2 regions of the Thioalkalivibrio sp. AKL6 genome follow, and region 2 is predicted to be linked to the other one. Evidence: predicted binding sites of a transcription regulator. Region 2 holds the regulator's gene; the other holds the start of a gene.
What was found. The regulator sigma-54, encoded in region 2, starts transcription at its own class of promoters, with help from an activator protein. The targets are predictions, from matches to a motif close to TGGCANGNTNCNTGCTT.

Region 1 (7,573 bases), on a different contig from region 2:
GGTTGTGGTCGACGAATTCGCCGACATGATCATGGTGGTGGGCAAGAAGGTCGAGGAGCTGATCGCCCGGCTGGCGCAGAAGGCCCGCGCCGCCGGCATCCACCTGATCCTGGCCACCCAGCGTCCGTCGGTGGACGTGATTACCGGGTTGATCAAGGCGAACATCCCCACCCGCATCGCCTTCCAGGTCTCCTCGCGCGTGGACTCGCGCACCATCCTCGATCAGATGGGTGCCGAGCACCTGCTGGGTCACGGCGACATGCTCTACCTGCCGCCGGGCAAGGCGATGCCCGAGCGCGTGCACGGCGCGTTCGTCAGCGACAACGAGGTGCATCAGGTGGTCGAGTACCTCAAGTCCACCGGCGAGCCGGACTACAACGACGCAATCCTCGACGAGCCCGAGGCCGGTGCGGCCAGCATCCCGGGGTTGGAGTCGCCCGAGGGGAACGGCAACGAATCGGACCCGCTGTACGATCAGGCCGTGCAGGTGGTCATCGAGTCACGCAAGGCCTCGATCTCGTTCGTCCAGCGCCGGCTGAAGATCGGCTACAACCGCGCCGCGCGCATGGTCGAAGACATGGAGGCCGCCGGCCTGGTCAGCCAGGTACAGTCGAACGGCAATCGCGAGGTCCTGGTTCCCGGCCCGAACGACTGAGCGCCCCGAACCCGAGGGCGTGGTTGGTGTCCATGTCCCTGATCGCGTGACGCGGTTCGTCATCCCTGTGCGACACATTCACGCCGGGTTAAGCCTCGCGGCGCATCATGAATCGCATACTCATCCATCCTGGAGACTGCATGAACGCTCGTCCCCTTACGTGTCCGGGCGCCCTCTGGCGGGCCCTGTCCCTTGGCCTGGTACTGGCCTTGACCGCCGTTCCGGCCCTGGCCGCCGACCGCGGTATGGAGGATGCCCGCGCGGCGCTGGATCGCTTTGTCGATGGCCTGGAAAGCTTCTCCGCCGAATTTACCCAGACCGTGCGCGACGACACCGGCTACGTGCTGCAGGAGTCCGATGGCCGCATGCAGCTGGGGCTGCCCAATCGCCTGCACTGGGAGGTGACCGAGCCGTTCCCGCAGACCATCGTCTCCGATGGGCAGGATCTGTGGATGTACGACCCGGACCTGTCGCAGGCCACGGTGCGCCCGCTGGGGGATGCCTTCGACGCCACGCCGATCGCCGCGATCACCCAGCCGGAGCGTCTGGACGAGCACTTCCGCATGTCACTGCGCCCGGTGCCGGGCGGCGATGCCTTGCGCCTGGTGCTGGTGCCGCGCAACGAACAGGCCGACTTCACCAGTCTGGACCTGGACCTGACCGCGGATGGCGACCTGACCCGCATGGCCTTCCGCGACATCTTCGGCCAGGAGACCGTGATCCTCTTCCACGAAACCGAACGCAATGGCGAACTCGACCCGGGCGTGTTCACCTTCGACCCGCCGGCCGGGACCGACATCTATCGGCCTTGAGCGAGGTCCGCTCGCGGGTTATCTGCCACAAAGCGCACAGAGGCCACGGAGAAAACAAAGGCTTTCAGGGAGCGTAGGATGCGTTGAGCGCAGCGAAACGCATCGGTCGGAAGGCGGCGATATTCCGGGTGATCGATGTTGATGCGTTTCGCTTCGCTCAACGCATCCTACCCATGGGCTGTGATACCCCCTTGGGTTGTCTCCGTGCCCTCCGTGGTTCAATAGCCCTTCTTCGTACCTTCGTGCACTTCGTGGTGAACAAGGCTCTTCGGCTCGAGGGGTTACAATCCCTCCATGAGTGATTCCCCCGAAGGCGATCTGTTCGGCCCCGATCCGGACGTGGCCTCGCCCGAACCCGAACCGGCCCCGGTAGCCCCGGATCCCTCGGCGCCGCTGGCCGAGCGCATGCGTCCGGCGCGTCTCGACGAGATGGTCGGCCAGGACCACCTGGTCGGCGCCGATGCCGCGCTGCGCCAGGCGATCGAGCAGGGCCAGACCCCGTCGATGATCCTCTGGGGCCCGCCCGGCTGCGGCAAGACGACGCTCGCGCGGCTGGTGGCGGCGGCCGGAGCCCAGCGCCTGGTCACGCTGTCCGCCGTGCTGGCGGGGGTCAAGGACGTCCGTGCGGTTGTCGAAGCCGCGAAGGCCCGCCGCCGCAATGGTGTCGGGACGCTGCTGTTCATCGACGAAATCCACCGCTTCAACAAGGGCCAGCAGGACGCCCTGCTGCCGCACATTGAGGACGGTACGCTGACCTTCGTCGGCGCGACCACCGAGAATCCTTCGTTCGCACTCAACAGCGCGCTGCTGTCGCGCGCGCGGGTCTATCGCATGGAGGCGGTCGGGGCGGAGGCCATCGAGGCCCTGATCGACCGGGCCCTCAATGACCCCGAGCGCGGTCTGGGCGGGCGTGGCCTGACGCTGGACCCAGAGGAGCGTCAGCGTCTTGCACGCGCCGCCGATGGCGATGCCCGGCGTGCCCTGAACTGGCTGGAGACCGCCTCGGACCTGGCGCGCGATGGCGCCATCACCGGCGACGCGCTGCGCGCGGTGATGGGGGCGCAGTCACTGGCCTTCGACCGTCAGGGCGATGCCTTCTACGACCAGATCTCCGCCCTGCACAAATCCGTGCGCGGGTCCGATCCGAACGCCGCGGTGTACTGGCTCACCCGCATGCTGGATGCGGGCTGTGACCCGGACTACCTCGGTCGTCGCCTGCTGCGCATGGCCTACGAGGACATTGGCCTGGCCGCGGTTGGCCTCGGTGCGCGGGTGCTGGCGGCCTGGCAGACCATGGAACGTCTGGGCCGGCCGGAAGGCGATCTGGCGCTGGTACAGGCAGTGATCGAACTGGCCTCCGCACCCAAGAGCAACAGCGCCTATGCCGCGCTGAACGGCGCGCGGGCCGCGATCCGCGACAGCGGCAGCGCGGGCGTGCCCCTGCACCTGCGCAATGCCCCGACCGAGCTGATGCGTGCCGAGGGCTTCGGTGCCGGGTATCGCTACGACCACGACGAACCGGACGGGTTTGCGCGTGGACAGGTCTATCTGCCCGAAGGGCTGGAAGAAGCGCGCTTCTACAGTCCGCGCCGGGATGGTACCGAGCGCGCGCTGGCGGAGCGTCTGGAGCGTCTGCGCGCCGGCGGTGAAGATCCCGGGGACGGGGGCTGACGGGGTGACATGAGGATTCGACATCACAAGAGCTGGCTGACGGTCGCGGCGATCCTGTTCGGGATCTCGCTGGCGTGGATCCTGTTGACCACCGAGTGGCCCAGCCTCGGCGTTCCGCTGGGCGAGCTGGAGGTCTGGCTGCTCAGCTGGGGCCCTGGGGCCTACCTGGTATTCGTGCTGGCGTTTGTCGTGCTGGCCCTGTTCCCGCTGCCGAGCACCTTCTGGATCCTGCTGGGCGGCGCCTTGTTCGGCCCCTTCACCGGTGGCGCCCTTAGTCTGCTGGCGGCCACCGTGGCGGCGGTCATCGCCTTCATGCTGGCCCGCACCTGGCTGCAACCCTGGCTGGTCCCGCGCATGGGGCCGCGCAGTACCCGGCTGCGCGAGGATGTAGAGGCCGAGGGCTGGCGTGTGGTGGCCCTGACCCGGCTGGTGCCGGTGTTTCCGTTTGCGCCCACCAACTATGCCCTGGGACTGGTGCGCCTGCCGCTGCCCGTGTTTGCACTGACGACGGTGGTGGCGCTGATCCCGGGCCTGTTCGCCTATGCCTGGCTGGGGCATGCCACCCGCGAGGTGGCCAGCGGGGCCGACAGCGGGGTGCAACTGGGTCTGGCGCTGCTCGCGGTGCTGGCATTGCTGCTGTTGCTACCGCGCCTGGTGCGGCGCATCTGGCTGGGACAGAAGATGCTGCGCTCGGAGTCAGACCCAGGCGAGCAGGACTCCGAGGCCCAGGGCGAAGAACAGCAGCGCGGCGAGCGCGCGTAGCAGCCGCAGCGGCAGGTGGCAGGCGAAGCGCTGTCCCAGCCATACGACCGGCGCATTGGCCACGACCATGCCGATGGTCGAGCCGATCACGACCAGGATCAGGTTGTCGAAGGTCGCGGCCAGCGCGGCGGTAGCCACCTGCGTCTTGTCGCCCATCTCGACCAGGAAGAACAGCACCGTGGTGGTCCAGAACACGCCGTGTTTCGAGGGGGCTGGCAGCTCGTCCTCGCTATCCGGCACCAGCACCCAGGCGGCCATGACGATGAAGCCGAGCCCCAGCCCCCAGCGCAGCCACGCGTCCGGCACGCTCGCGCCGATCCAGACGCCGGCCAGCGCGGCGAGGAAGTGATTGGCCAGGGTCGCCACCACGATGCCCCAGATGATGGGCCAGGTCTGCTGGTAGCGGCAGATCAGGAGCAGCGCGAGGAGCTGGGTCTTGTCGCCCATCTCGGCGATGGCGACGATGACGGTGGAGACGAGCAGGGCTTCCATGATGGTCTTCCGGGCCAGGCGGCCAATGCGGGCAGCGGTGAGGCCAGGGGGTTCCCGGGCCTGCCGCGTCGCGCCCCCCTGAAGCAGGCAAAAGTGTAGAAGGCGGCCCCGTTACCGGCAAGAACGGGCTGCGCCGTGCGCGGGCCTTGGGTAGGATGCGCGCGATGAAAGCCTTCGTACGCTGGGTCGATCGCGCACCGCTGTGGCTGTTTGCCCTGCTGGTGGCCACGCTGGGCCTGGCCCCCTGGATCCCCGAGCCGCATGTCGCGGAGAAGCTGCGCTGGCTGTTGGCCGGCGAGCTGAACCGGTTGTGGGACATCCTCGACCTGGTCATGCACGCCATCCCCTGGCTGCTGATGGCCTTCAAGCTCTACCGGACCAGCGTTACGGCGAGGGGCAGGCCCTGATCCGAGTGTTTCTCCGCGGCTTGTGGGAAATCGACGCCGGGCGTGCCTGCCGCTACGGTTGCAGCACGTTTCAAGCACTCAGGAGAACCCCATGCGCTTTATTGTTGCTGTCACCGCCGGTACCGACGACCCCACCCGTGCGACGCTCGGCATGATCGCCGCCAACGTGGCCAAGCAGCAGGGCCATGACGTGACCGTCTGGCTGCAGGGCGAGGCCGTGAACATCGCCAACCGCAATGTCTACGACAAGATCGTCGGCCACAACATGCCGGCAATGAAGGACATCGTCGATTCACTGGTCAGTGAAGGCGTCCCGTTCTGGGCCTGCGAGGCCTGCGCCAAGGGCCGCGACGTCGGCGAACACAACTTCCTGCCGAACGCCGAGATGGCCGGCATGGGCCAGTACGTGCAGGCCGTCGCCGAGTTCGACCGCTCGATGAGCTTCTGATCGTTCATCGTTGCTCGCGGGCGGGGGTGTGATCCCCCGCTCGTTCTGATCTCCCGCCCCTGCCAGTGCCCCGAACTGGCACATCGCGTGCTTGTTTGTTCCGCGAGGCATCCGCGGATCATGAGCATGAGTCAGAATCTCCCCCAGAATACCCCGTCCCCGAGCGTTTCGTATGAAGAGGCTATTGGCGATTTCCTGGTCGCCTCGCGCAAATGCGAGGTAGTGAGCCTGGAGCGCCTGCTGGAGGCCGTGCAACTGGTCGGGCGCATCCGTGCCCTGGTGCATCAACTGCAGCGTGAACGCGGCGCTTCCAGCCTCTGGATCGGCTCGGCTGGCCAGCGTTATGCCGAGGAGCTGGGGCAGTATCGAACCGAATCCGACACCACGGCGGCGGCCTTTCGCGAACACCTTGATGGCTGGTTACAGCCGGGGGCCTGTGCCCATGCACGCGGCCGGTTGCTGGGACGCATGGCACTGGCCTTGCACGGACTGTCCGGGCTGCCCAGCCTGCGCGAGGAGGTCAACGAGCGCACGCTTTCGCCAATGGAGGCGATGCGCGGCTTCAGCGAACTGATCCGTTCGCTTCTGGGCGTGGTATTCGAGGCTGCGGACTCGGCTACCGACCCGGAGGTCTCCGGTGCACTGGTCGCTCTTTTGAACTTCATGCAGGGCAAGGAGCTTGCGGGTCAGGAGCGTGCGATCGGCGCGGCCGGCTTTGGCCAGGGCGTGTTCGACGGCGAGTTGCGTCAGGCCCTGCTGCACCGCATCGATGCCCAGGAGCGTTCGTTTCACATCTTCTCCGAGTTTGCCCCGGAATCGGCCTGCGGTGCCTGGCGTCAGTTGCAGGGCGCGAGCTTCGCGGCCGAGGTCGAGCGCCTGCGCCGTCAGGCCTGCACCCAGGCCGATGGCCAGCCGGACCCGGCGCGGGCCGAGGCCTGGTTTGCCTGCGCCACCGCGCGGATCGACGCGATGAAGGAGATCGAGGACCGGCTGGAGATGCATCTGAACGAGTGCTGTTCGGCGCGTATCGCGGCGGATCGCGCGGACCTGGGTGCGGTGCGTGACCGTATCGCGCAGCTGGCCGAGTCGGAGCTGCGTGACAGCGTGCCGTATGCGGTGTTCTTCGGTGCGCCCGAGGGGCTGGATTCCGACGGCGTGGGCGGCGATAACCCGCTCAATGTGCCGATCGTCGGACATTCGGTGATGGACCTGGTGCAACGCCAGGCCAGTCGTCTGCAGTCGGTGGAGGACGAGCTGCAGGCGGCGCGCCAGGCCTTGGCCGAGCGCAAGACGATTGAGCGAGCCAAGGCACTGCTAATCCAGCATCGCGGCCTGACGGAGGACCAGGCCTACAAGCTCCTGCGCCAGACTGCGATGAACCAGAACCGGCGTCTGGCCGAGGTGGCCGAGGCGACCGTCGCCATGTCCGACCTGCTGGGGAAGGGCCTGTAGGAGCCGCCTTGGCGGCGAAGCCCCTGCCAAAGTCCGGCGCGGGCAGGGGCTTCGCCGCCAAGGCGGCTCCTACGGCGGGTTAGGTCGCCCTCTGGCAGCGCACTATTGCAGGTCAACTGCACCGCAAGTGCGCCCCAGGCTGGTGCCTTAGGGATCGGCTTCCGGACTTCGGGCTTCCCGCAAGCGTTCGACCCGGTGTTCGAAACCATCCGATTTTTCCGCGCCACGTGGCGATTGTTTCCCGCATGGTCGCCTAGCAACGGCTAATTGGCACACCTCCTGCAGGAGTATGGGCAAGACGAGCCAACGGCGGTTCGTCGCCTGACAACAGGGAGACCCGATGACCGGGGCTCCCGTGAGACTGGACAAAGGCGTCCATCACCCGGCTGCACAAGCGGCCGGGCTGATGCGACGCCTTTTGTCGTTTTTGGGATGTGTTTGCTGACAAGGGGAGTGAACCCGTAATGACCGATCAAACGAACGACACGAAGAACACCTCCGGCCTGTCGCGCCGGCGTTTCCTGGGCGGCATGGCCGCCGGAATCGGCGCCACGGCAATGGGCCTTTCGGGCGCGGCGCCCTGGGGCTATGCGAAGGCCGGCAATGGCAAGCCGGAGACCACCGAGGCGAAGCTCGGCTTCATCGCGCTGACGGATGCCGCACCGCTGTTCATTGCGCTGGAGAAGGGCTTTTTCGCCGCTCACGGCATGCCCGATGTGCAGGTGCTGAAGCAGTCCTCCTGGGGCACGGTGCGCGACAACCTGGATCTGGGGTCGCAACGCGGCGGAATCGATGGATCGCACATTCTCACGCCAATGCCCTACCTGATCCATCGCCGGGGCACGCCGATGACGATCCTCGCGCGACTGAACCT
Region 2 (7,573 bases):
GCATGCTCTGCGCGGTCTGCAGCAGGGTATCGCCCAGGTTTTGATGCGTGATCAGAATGAGACCAACGCCCATGGATCTGCTCCGATTGCGGGTTCCAGAAGGCCCTCGTCCCGCGTCCAGTGGTTACTGTTTCCCCAGCTCGCGGTGACGGGTGCTAACAGTAACATGTTCCCGATCCTGCCACGCCTCCGCAAGCCGCTCCACCAGATACACCGAGCGGTGTTGCCCGCCGGTACAGCCGATGGAGACGGTTACGTAGCTGCGGTGATCGTCCAGCAGGCGCGGCAGCCACTGCGACAGGAAGCCCTGGATGCTGTCGAACATGGCCGCGACCTCCGCGTGCCGCTCAAGGAACTCGCACACGGGCGGGTCGCGACCGGTCAGGGCGGCCAGATCGCTTTCGTAGTGCGGATTGGGCAAGCAGCGCACGTCGAACACGAAGTCGGAATCCAGCGGTGCGCCGTGTTTGAAGCCGAAAGACTGAAACTGCAGGGATAGCTCGTGTTCCCCGCGCTCGCCTATGCGGTCGCGCAGGGTGCGGGCCAGATCGTGCATCGACAGGCGCGAGGTGTCGACCGTCAGATCGGCCTCCGCCGCTACATGGCCCAGCCACTCGCGTTCGCGGTCGATGGCCTCGACCAGTGGCACGCCGTCGCGCGCCAGCGGGTGGCGTCGGCGGGTCAGATGGTAGCGCCGCAGCAGCACCTCGCTGGCCGCCTGCAGGAACAGGACCTCCACCTGCACCCCGTCCGCCCGTAGTTGCGCCAGGAGATCGGAGAACCCCTCCAGGGCCTCCAGGCCGCTGCGCACATCCACGCCCACGGCCAGATGGCGGTCGGTCTCGGTGTCGTAGTGGCCCTGCCGGACCTGATTAATCAGGTCCGGCAGCAGCGGCAGTGGGAGGTTGTCGACGCAGAAGTAGCCGGCATCCTCCAGGGTGTGCAGGGCCACGGTCTTGCCGGACCCGGACAGGCCACTGACGATTAGCAGGCGCATGGCCGATTCAGCCCTCCGGGTCCGGGTTGGGGACCGTAGTGGCGGGCACCGCGCGATGGTAGGGCGGCTCCTCCGTCTCGCCGCTCATCTGGCGGCGCTGGCGTGCGCGCAGGTCGTCGCCAGCGATATAGCCCTGCATGTGCAGCATGTGGTTGCGCACGGCCGCCTCGATCATCACCGCGATGTTGCGCCCCGGCGCGATCGGCAGGCTGATCAAGGGGACGCGCAGGCCGAGGATATCGATCTCGCCGCGGCGCCCGTTCAGCCGGTCATCGGGGACCGGCGAGGGTTCGCCATGATCGCGCAGGTCGATGATCAGGCGCAGGTACTTGCCGCCCTTGATCGCGGAATCGCCGTACATGGCGCGGATGTTGAGCACCCCAAGACCGCGCACCTCGAGCAGGTCCTGGAGCAGGGCCGGGCAGTGGCCGCGCACGATGTCGGGCGCAATGCGCGCGAACTCGGGGGCATCGTCGGCGATCAGGCGATGCCCGCGCGAGATCAGTTCCAGTGCGACCTCGCTCTTGCCGACGCTGGAGGCGCCGCTGATCAGCACCCCGATCCCGAGGATCTCCATGAACACGCCGTGGCGCACCTCGAAATGGGCCAGGCGCTGCTGCAGGAAATAGCGCAGCAGCGAGATGATCTCGTGACTGCTGGTGCTGGAGCACAGGATCAGCGGCAGCGCCTCCTGCGGGGCGTCGGGCATCTCCGAGAACGGACAGGTGTCCTCGGCGAAGATCACCGCGGTGGTCCCAGTGCGGGCCATCTCCAGGATCAGGTCGTTGCACTGGGTGGCGCTGAGGCTGGAGATGTAGCGGGCCTCGAAGTCGCCGATGATCTGGATGCGGTTGGGCCGGATCAGGTTGAGATGGCCGGCCAGCGGCAGGTCGTCCCCGTCGTCGCCGACCAGCTTGCGGTCGGGTGCTGCGTGTTCGCCGTGTACGAAGCGAAGATCCAGGCGGTTTCCCATGGCCTGGATCAGGCTCTCCACGTTGATGTCGCGGGCGATCCCGCCTTCTCCCAGCGCCTCGTTCATGGCAGACGCTGCGCGCCGGAATCGCGGCTGGCGGCGGGTTCCACGGGCTTAGTCCTCGCTGAAGCGGCGCACGAGTTCCTGTTCCAGGGCCGTCGCATCCCCGGCCCGGCGCAGCGCTCCGATGGTGTCTGGCTGCGACAGGCCGCGGGCGAGCTGGGCCAGCAGGTCGAGGTGGTCGCCGGTGGCGGCCTCCGGGACCAGCAGTGCGATCAGGATATCGACCGGCTCGTGATCCATGGCGTCGAAGTCGACGCCCTTGTCCAGGCGCAGCACGGCCACGCGCGGCGCCTCGAGATCGGCCAGGCGGCCATGGGGAATCGCAACCCCATGGCCGAGACCGGTGGATCCGAGTTTTTCGCGCGCGGACAGGGCCTCGAAGATCGCGTTGCTCCCCGGTCCCGTGCCGTCACCTCCGCCGGCGAGGAGGTCCGCCAGGGCCTCCAGGGCCCGTTTCTGGCTGGAACACTCGGGTTGCAGGCCAATGCGCTCGGAGGTGATCAGCTCGGCAATCGTCATGGATCAGGAGGCCTGCTCGCGGTTGCGCTGGGCACCTTCGGCGCGGTGGTGATCCTTGACCTTTTCCTTGTGCTTGATCAGCTGACGGTCGACTTTGTCGATCAGCGCGTCGATCGCGGCATACATGTCCTCGTGAGAGGCCTCGGCGTGGATGTGATTGCCGCTGACCTGGAGATTCGCTTCGGCCTGGTTGTGCTGATTCCGGGTCTTCTCGTGGGTCAGCACGACGTGGACGTCGATGACCTTGTCGAAGTGGCGCTCCAGCTTCGCGAACTTCTCGTTGACGTAGTCGCGCAGGGCGTCGGTGATGTCCACGTGGTGGCCGGTCAGGTTGATCTGCATGGTCAGGACTCCTTGGTTACTTGCTGCCGGTGGGCATCGAGGCCATCTGCCGGCGTTCGCTGGATGAAGGGATGTGCATCGCCTCGCGGTACTTGGCCACGGTGCGGCGCGCTACGTTGATGCCCCGGTCCGACAGGACCTGGGCGAGCCGGGCATCGCTGAGCGGCTTGTTCGGGGGTTCGTCGCCAATCAATTCGCGAATCATGGCACGGATGGCGGTGGCGGAACACTCGCCGCCATCGTTCGTGCCGACATGGCTGGAGAAGAAATACTTGAACTCGAAGACCCCGCGCGGGGTGTGCATGTATTTCTGCGTGGTAACCCGCGAGATGGTCGATTCGTGCATCTCCAGGGTCTCGGCAATGTCGCGCAGGATCAATGGCTGCATCGCGACGTCGCCATGCTCGAGAAAGCCCTGCTGGCGATGGACGATCGCCTCGGCGACCCGCAGCAGGGTGTCGTTGCGGCTGTGCAGGCTCTTCAGGAACCAGCGTGCCTCCTGCAGCTGATCGCGCATAAAGGCGCTGTCGCGGGCATCCGAGACCTGGCGCACCATGCCGGCGTAGAGGTCGTTGATGCGGATGCGCGGTGCGATCTCCGGGTTTAGATCCACGCGCCAGCCCTCGGTGGTGTGGCGCACGTAGACATCCGGGACTACGTATTCCGAGGTGGCGGAGCTGATCTGTGCGCCGGGGCGCGGGTTCAGGGTGCGGATCAGATCCAGTGCGCGGGCCAGTTCGTCCGGGTCGCGTACGCCGGACTGGCGCTGCAGGGCCTTGTAGTCGCGCTTGCCCAGGCTGTCCATGCCGTGTTCCAGGATCGCCCGTGCGGCCTCGCGGGCCGGGGCGTCCGGGGCCAGTTCGCGTAGCTGGATCTCCAGGCACTCCCGCAGGTTGCGCGCGCCGACCCCCAGCGGGTCGCACTGCTGAATCCAGTGGAGCACTGCCTCGACCTCGTCGACGCCGACGGTTTCATCCTCGCCTCGGCTGATGGTCTCGGCCAGGGTGTCGAGGTCGCCCTCGAGATAGCCGTCGGGGCTGATGGCGTCGATCAGGGCCGCCCCGATGCGCTGGTCGCGCGGTGTCAGATGGCTCAGATGCAGCTGCCACAGCAGGTGATCCTGCAGGCCCTCACCGTCGTCGTCGCTGGTGTTTTCCAGCGGGTCGCGGTCATCCACGCCCTTGTTGGGTGTCGGGGCCGGCTCGTAGATGTCGTCCCAGCGGCTGTCGGTCGTCAGTTCCTCGGGGATCACGTCGTCGCTGGTGGTGGTGGCCTCCATGCGATCGCCTTCCACCAGCTCGCCGTCCTGGTTCAGGCGCTCGGTGTCGGCCTCGGCCTCTTCGTCCTCGACCTGTTCGAGCATGGGGTTGCTCTCCAGCGCCTGCTGGATCTCCACCTGGAGCTCGAGCGTGGACAGCTGCAACAGGCGGATCGCCTGCTGCAGTTGCGGGGTCATGGTCAGCGTCTGACCCAGCTGCAGATTCAGGCCGGGTTTCAGCATCGGGTATGCGGGGCGAGGGTGGGCATTGATGGAATCTTAAAGCCTGCCTTGTGGTTTGTGCACCGACCGGGCCGCATGTGGGGCGCTTTCACAGGCGGAAGTTCTCGCCGAGATAGACCCGGCGCACCTGGGGATCGGCCAGCAGCTCGTCCGGTGTCCCGGCGGCCAGCAGGCGGCCTTCGCTAAGAATATAGGCCCTGTGGCAGATGCCGAGGGTCTCGCGCACGTTGTGATCGGAGATCAGTACGCCGATGCCGCGCTGGGCGAGATGCCGAATCACGTCCTGGATGTCGCCCACCGAGATCGGGTCCACCCCGGCGAAGGGCTCGTCCAGGCAGATGAACTTCGGATCCCCGGCCAGGGCGCGGGCGATCTCGGCGCGGCGCCGTTCGCCGCCGGACAGCGCGATGCCCGGGCTGTGGCGCACGGTCTCGAGCTGGAACTCCTCGATCAGCGCATCGCCAATGCGGCGGCGCTCGTGGCGATCCAGCCCGGGGCGCAGCTCGAGCACGGCCTGCAGGTTGTCCCACACGCTCAGGCGGCGAAAGATCGAGGCCTCCTGCGGCAGGTAGCCGAGGCCGGCGCGCGCGCGCACGTGGATGGGGGCGCGGGTGATATCGCGCTCGCCCAGGGTGATGCGCCCGGCATTGGGGCGGATCAGCCCGACCAGGCTGTAGAAGCAGGTGGTCTTGCCGGCCCCGTTCGGGCCCAGCAGGCCGACCACCTCGCCGGGCGCGAGGTCGACGTCCACCTGGTCCAGCACCGTGCGCTGGCCGTAGCGCTTGGTCAGCTCGCGTCCGATCAGGCGGTCGTTGGTTTGTGCCGATGTGGCGGATGGGCTGGGGGCGGTGGCGTTCATTCGTCGTCGCGCGGCTGGATGGTGATGCGCACGCGCTCGCTGTCGCCTTCGCCGCGTTCGGCCTCGATCACGTCGGTCGTCAGGTCGTAGGTGATGCGCTTGCCGCGCGCCTCCTCGCTGGTGGTGATCACATGGGCCTGGTCGGTGAGGATCATGCGGTCTTCGTTCAGCAGGTAGTCGATGCGCAGGGCGGTGGCAATGCGCATCTCTCCGGTTTCCGGATCGGGTGATTCGAGGCGTGCCGGCTCGCCGTGGGCCTCCATTTCGTAGGGGCGGCGATCGCGGGTGCGCACGTAGACCTTGTCGGCCTCCAGGGTCATGTCGCCGCGGATCACGATCACGTCGCCGGTGTAGGTCCCCAGCCCCTGGCGTTCGTCCATCTCCGCGCGGTCGGCAGTGATCTCCACCGGCAGCGCCGGGCCCGAGCCCTGCTGGGCGAGCGCGGGCGTGGCCAGCAGGGCGAGCAGCAGGAGCGCCGCCACGCGGGCACCCGGTTGGCCCGGACGGTGGCGAAGGCTATGGGGATTCGGGGTCATGCGCGGGATCCTCCTCGCTCGTCTCGCTGTAGAGCGAGTACACGTCATGGAACAACTCTATGGTATCCCCTCGCGAGTCCACGCGCAGACCGGTGCCGCGCTGGAACAGGCCCGGCTGGTTCAGGGTGGAAAGGGCATCCGAAGTGGCGACCATGGTGTCGGTGGCGACGCGAACATCCCGCGAATCGATGATGGTCTCCACGCGTTCGCCGCGGGGCGGCTGTACGCCGTGGGTAGGGCCCACCAGGTCCAGGGTCGCGGCTGCCGGTTGATGCAGCGCGGCCGGGGCGGTCCAGCGCCATTCGATACCGCCCTCGGCGAACAGGTCGAGGTCCGGGTCGTCCACCCACTGGGGGCCGTCACGGCCGAACTCGCGCAGGCGGGTGCCGCGCAGCCGATGGCTCAGTTCGCCGTCGTCGCCGGTGGCATGCAGGGTGAAGCCGTCAATCTGCAGCGTGACCTCGCCCTCGGGCGGGCTCAACTCGGCCTGCGCCAGGGGCGCGGCTGCGAATGCGAGCACGGCCAGGGCCCATCCGAGTCGGCTGCGAATCCTGCGGCTCATCCGTTCAGGTAGGTCTCGAACAGCGCGTCGAGCCGGCCCTGCGCGGCCAGCAGGCCCTCGCAGGCCTCGCGCACGGCCCCGCGCCCACCATGGGCTTCGGTCACCCACTGGGCATGCTGGCGCACCAGCGGGTGGGCGTCGCCGACCGCGATCCCGAGCCCGACCCGCTGCATCGCTGGAAGATCCACGATGTCGTCGCCCATGAAGGCCGCTTCGGCGGGGTCGTGACCGGTGCGCTGCAGCAGTTCGTGCAGGGCTTCGCCCTTGTCGCGGCGGCCCTGGATCAGATGCTCCACTCCCAGGTCGCGCATGCGGTGCTCGACGACCCCGGAGGTGCGCCCGGTCAGGATGGCGATCTCGATGCCGCCGTCCAGCGCCAGGCGGATGCCGTGGCCGTCGCGGCTGTTGAAGGCCTTGTACTGCTCGCCGCCGTCGCCGAGGAACAGGCTGCCGTCGGTCAGCACGCCGTCCACGTCCAGGATCAGCAGGCGAACGGCCTGCTGGTGGGTGCGCAGAGTGGTGGCATCCAGGTTCATCACGCCACCCCGGCGCGCAGCAGGTCGTGCATGTTGATCACGCCCACCAGGCGGTTTTCGGCGTCGGTGACGGGCAGGGCGTTGATGCGCCGGCTCTCCATGGCCTCCAGGGCCTCCACCGCCAGCCAGTCGGGCTGCGCGGTGTGGCCGCCGGTGGTCATGGCCTCGCCGATGGTCAGGCCGTCCAGGCTGTGCCCGGCATCCAGGGTGCGGCGCAGGTCGCCATCGGTGAACACGCCCTGGATCTCGTCGTCGGCGCCGGCCACGATCACCAGCCCCAGGCCCTTGCGGGTGATCTCGAACAGGGCGTCCTTGAGCGGGGCCTCCGGGGTGATGCGCGGGATCGCGTCATCGGTATGCATGATATCGGCGACATGCACCAGCAGACGTCGGCCAAGGCGGCCGCCGGGGTGCGAGCGGGCAAAGTCGTTGGCGGTAAAGCCGCGTGCATCCAGCACCGCGACGGCCAGGGCATCGCCCATCGCCAGCGCCGCGGTGGTGCTGGAGGTGGGAGCCAGGCCCAGCGGGCAGGCCTCGCGCTCGACGCTGACATCCAGGTGCACGGTGGCATCCGCGCCGAGGCGCGAGCCGGGGTTGCCGGTCATCGCGATCAATGGCACGCCCAGGCGCCGGATCAGCGGCAGGATGGTAATGATCTCGTCGGTCTCGCCGGAGTTCGACAGCG

Region 1: a site for sigma-54 is predicted at 5,324-5,340, ahead of D575_RS0112535 (nitrate regulatory protein). Genes of this name have one in related genera too.

The regions. Positions count from the first base shown of each region.
Region 1 is NZ_AQXS01000011.1:380,298-387,870, reverse strand. It holds gene D575_RS0112570 (DNA translocase FtsK) at 1-655, shown strand, start outside; gene lolA (outer membrane lipoprotein chaperone LolA) at 796-1,467, shown strand; gene D575_RS0112560 (replication-associated recombination protein A) at 1,762-3,138, shown strand; gene D575_RS0112555 (TVP38/TMEM64 family protein) at 3,148-3,900, shown strand; gene D575_RS0112550 (TMEM165/GDT1 family protein) at 3,835-4,392, opposite strand; gene D575_RS0112545 (hypothetical protein) at 4,557-4,799, shown strand; gene D575_RS0112540 (DsrE family protein) at 4,891-5,247, shown strand; gene D575_RS0112535 (nitrate regulatory protein) at 5,374-6,699, shown strand; gene D575_RS0112530 (CmpA/NrtA family ABC transporter substrate-binding protein) at 7,164-7,573, shown strand, end outside.
Region 2 is NZ_AQXS01000008.1:84,319-91,891, reverse strand. It holds gene D575_RS0103530 (PTS sugar transporter subunit IIA) at 1-73, opposite strand, end outside; gene rapZ (RNase adapter RapZ) at 125-997, opposite strand; gene hprK (HPr(Ser) kinase/phosphatase) at 1,005-2,036, opposite strand; gene D575_RS0103515 (PTS sugar transporter subunit IIA) at 2,085-2,552, opposite strand; gene hpf (ribosome hibernation-promoting factor, HPF/YfiA family) at 2,556-2,894, opposite strand; gene D575_RS0103505 (RNA polymerase factor sigma-54) at 2,911-4,395, opposite strand; gene lptB (LPS export ABC transporter ATP-binding protein) at 4,484-5,254, opposite strand; gene lptA (lipopolysaccharide transport periplasmic protein LptA) at 5,251-5,790, opposite strand; gene lptC (LPS export ABC transporter periplasmic protein LptC) at 5,771-6,310, opposite strand; gene D575_RS0103485 (HAD family hydrolase) at 6,349-6,888, opposite strand; gene D575_RS0103480 (KpsF/GutQ family sugar-phosphate isomerase) at 6,888-7,573, opposite strand, start outside.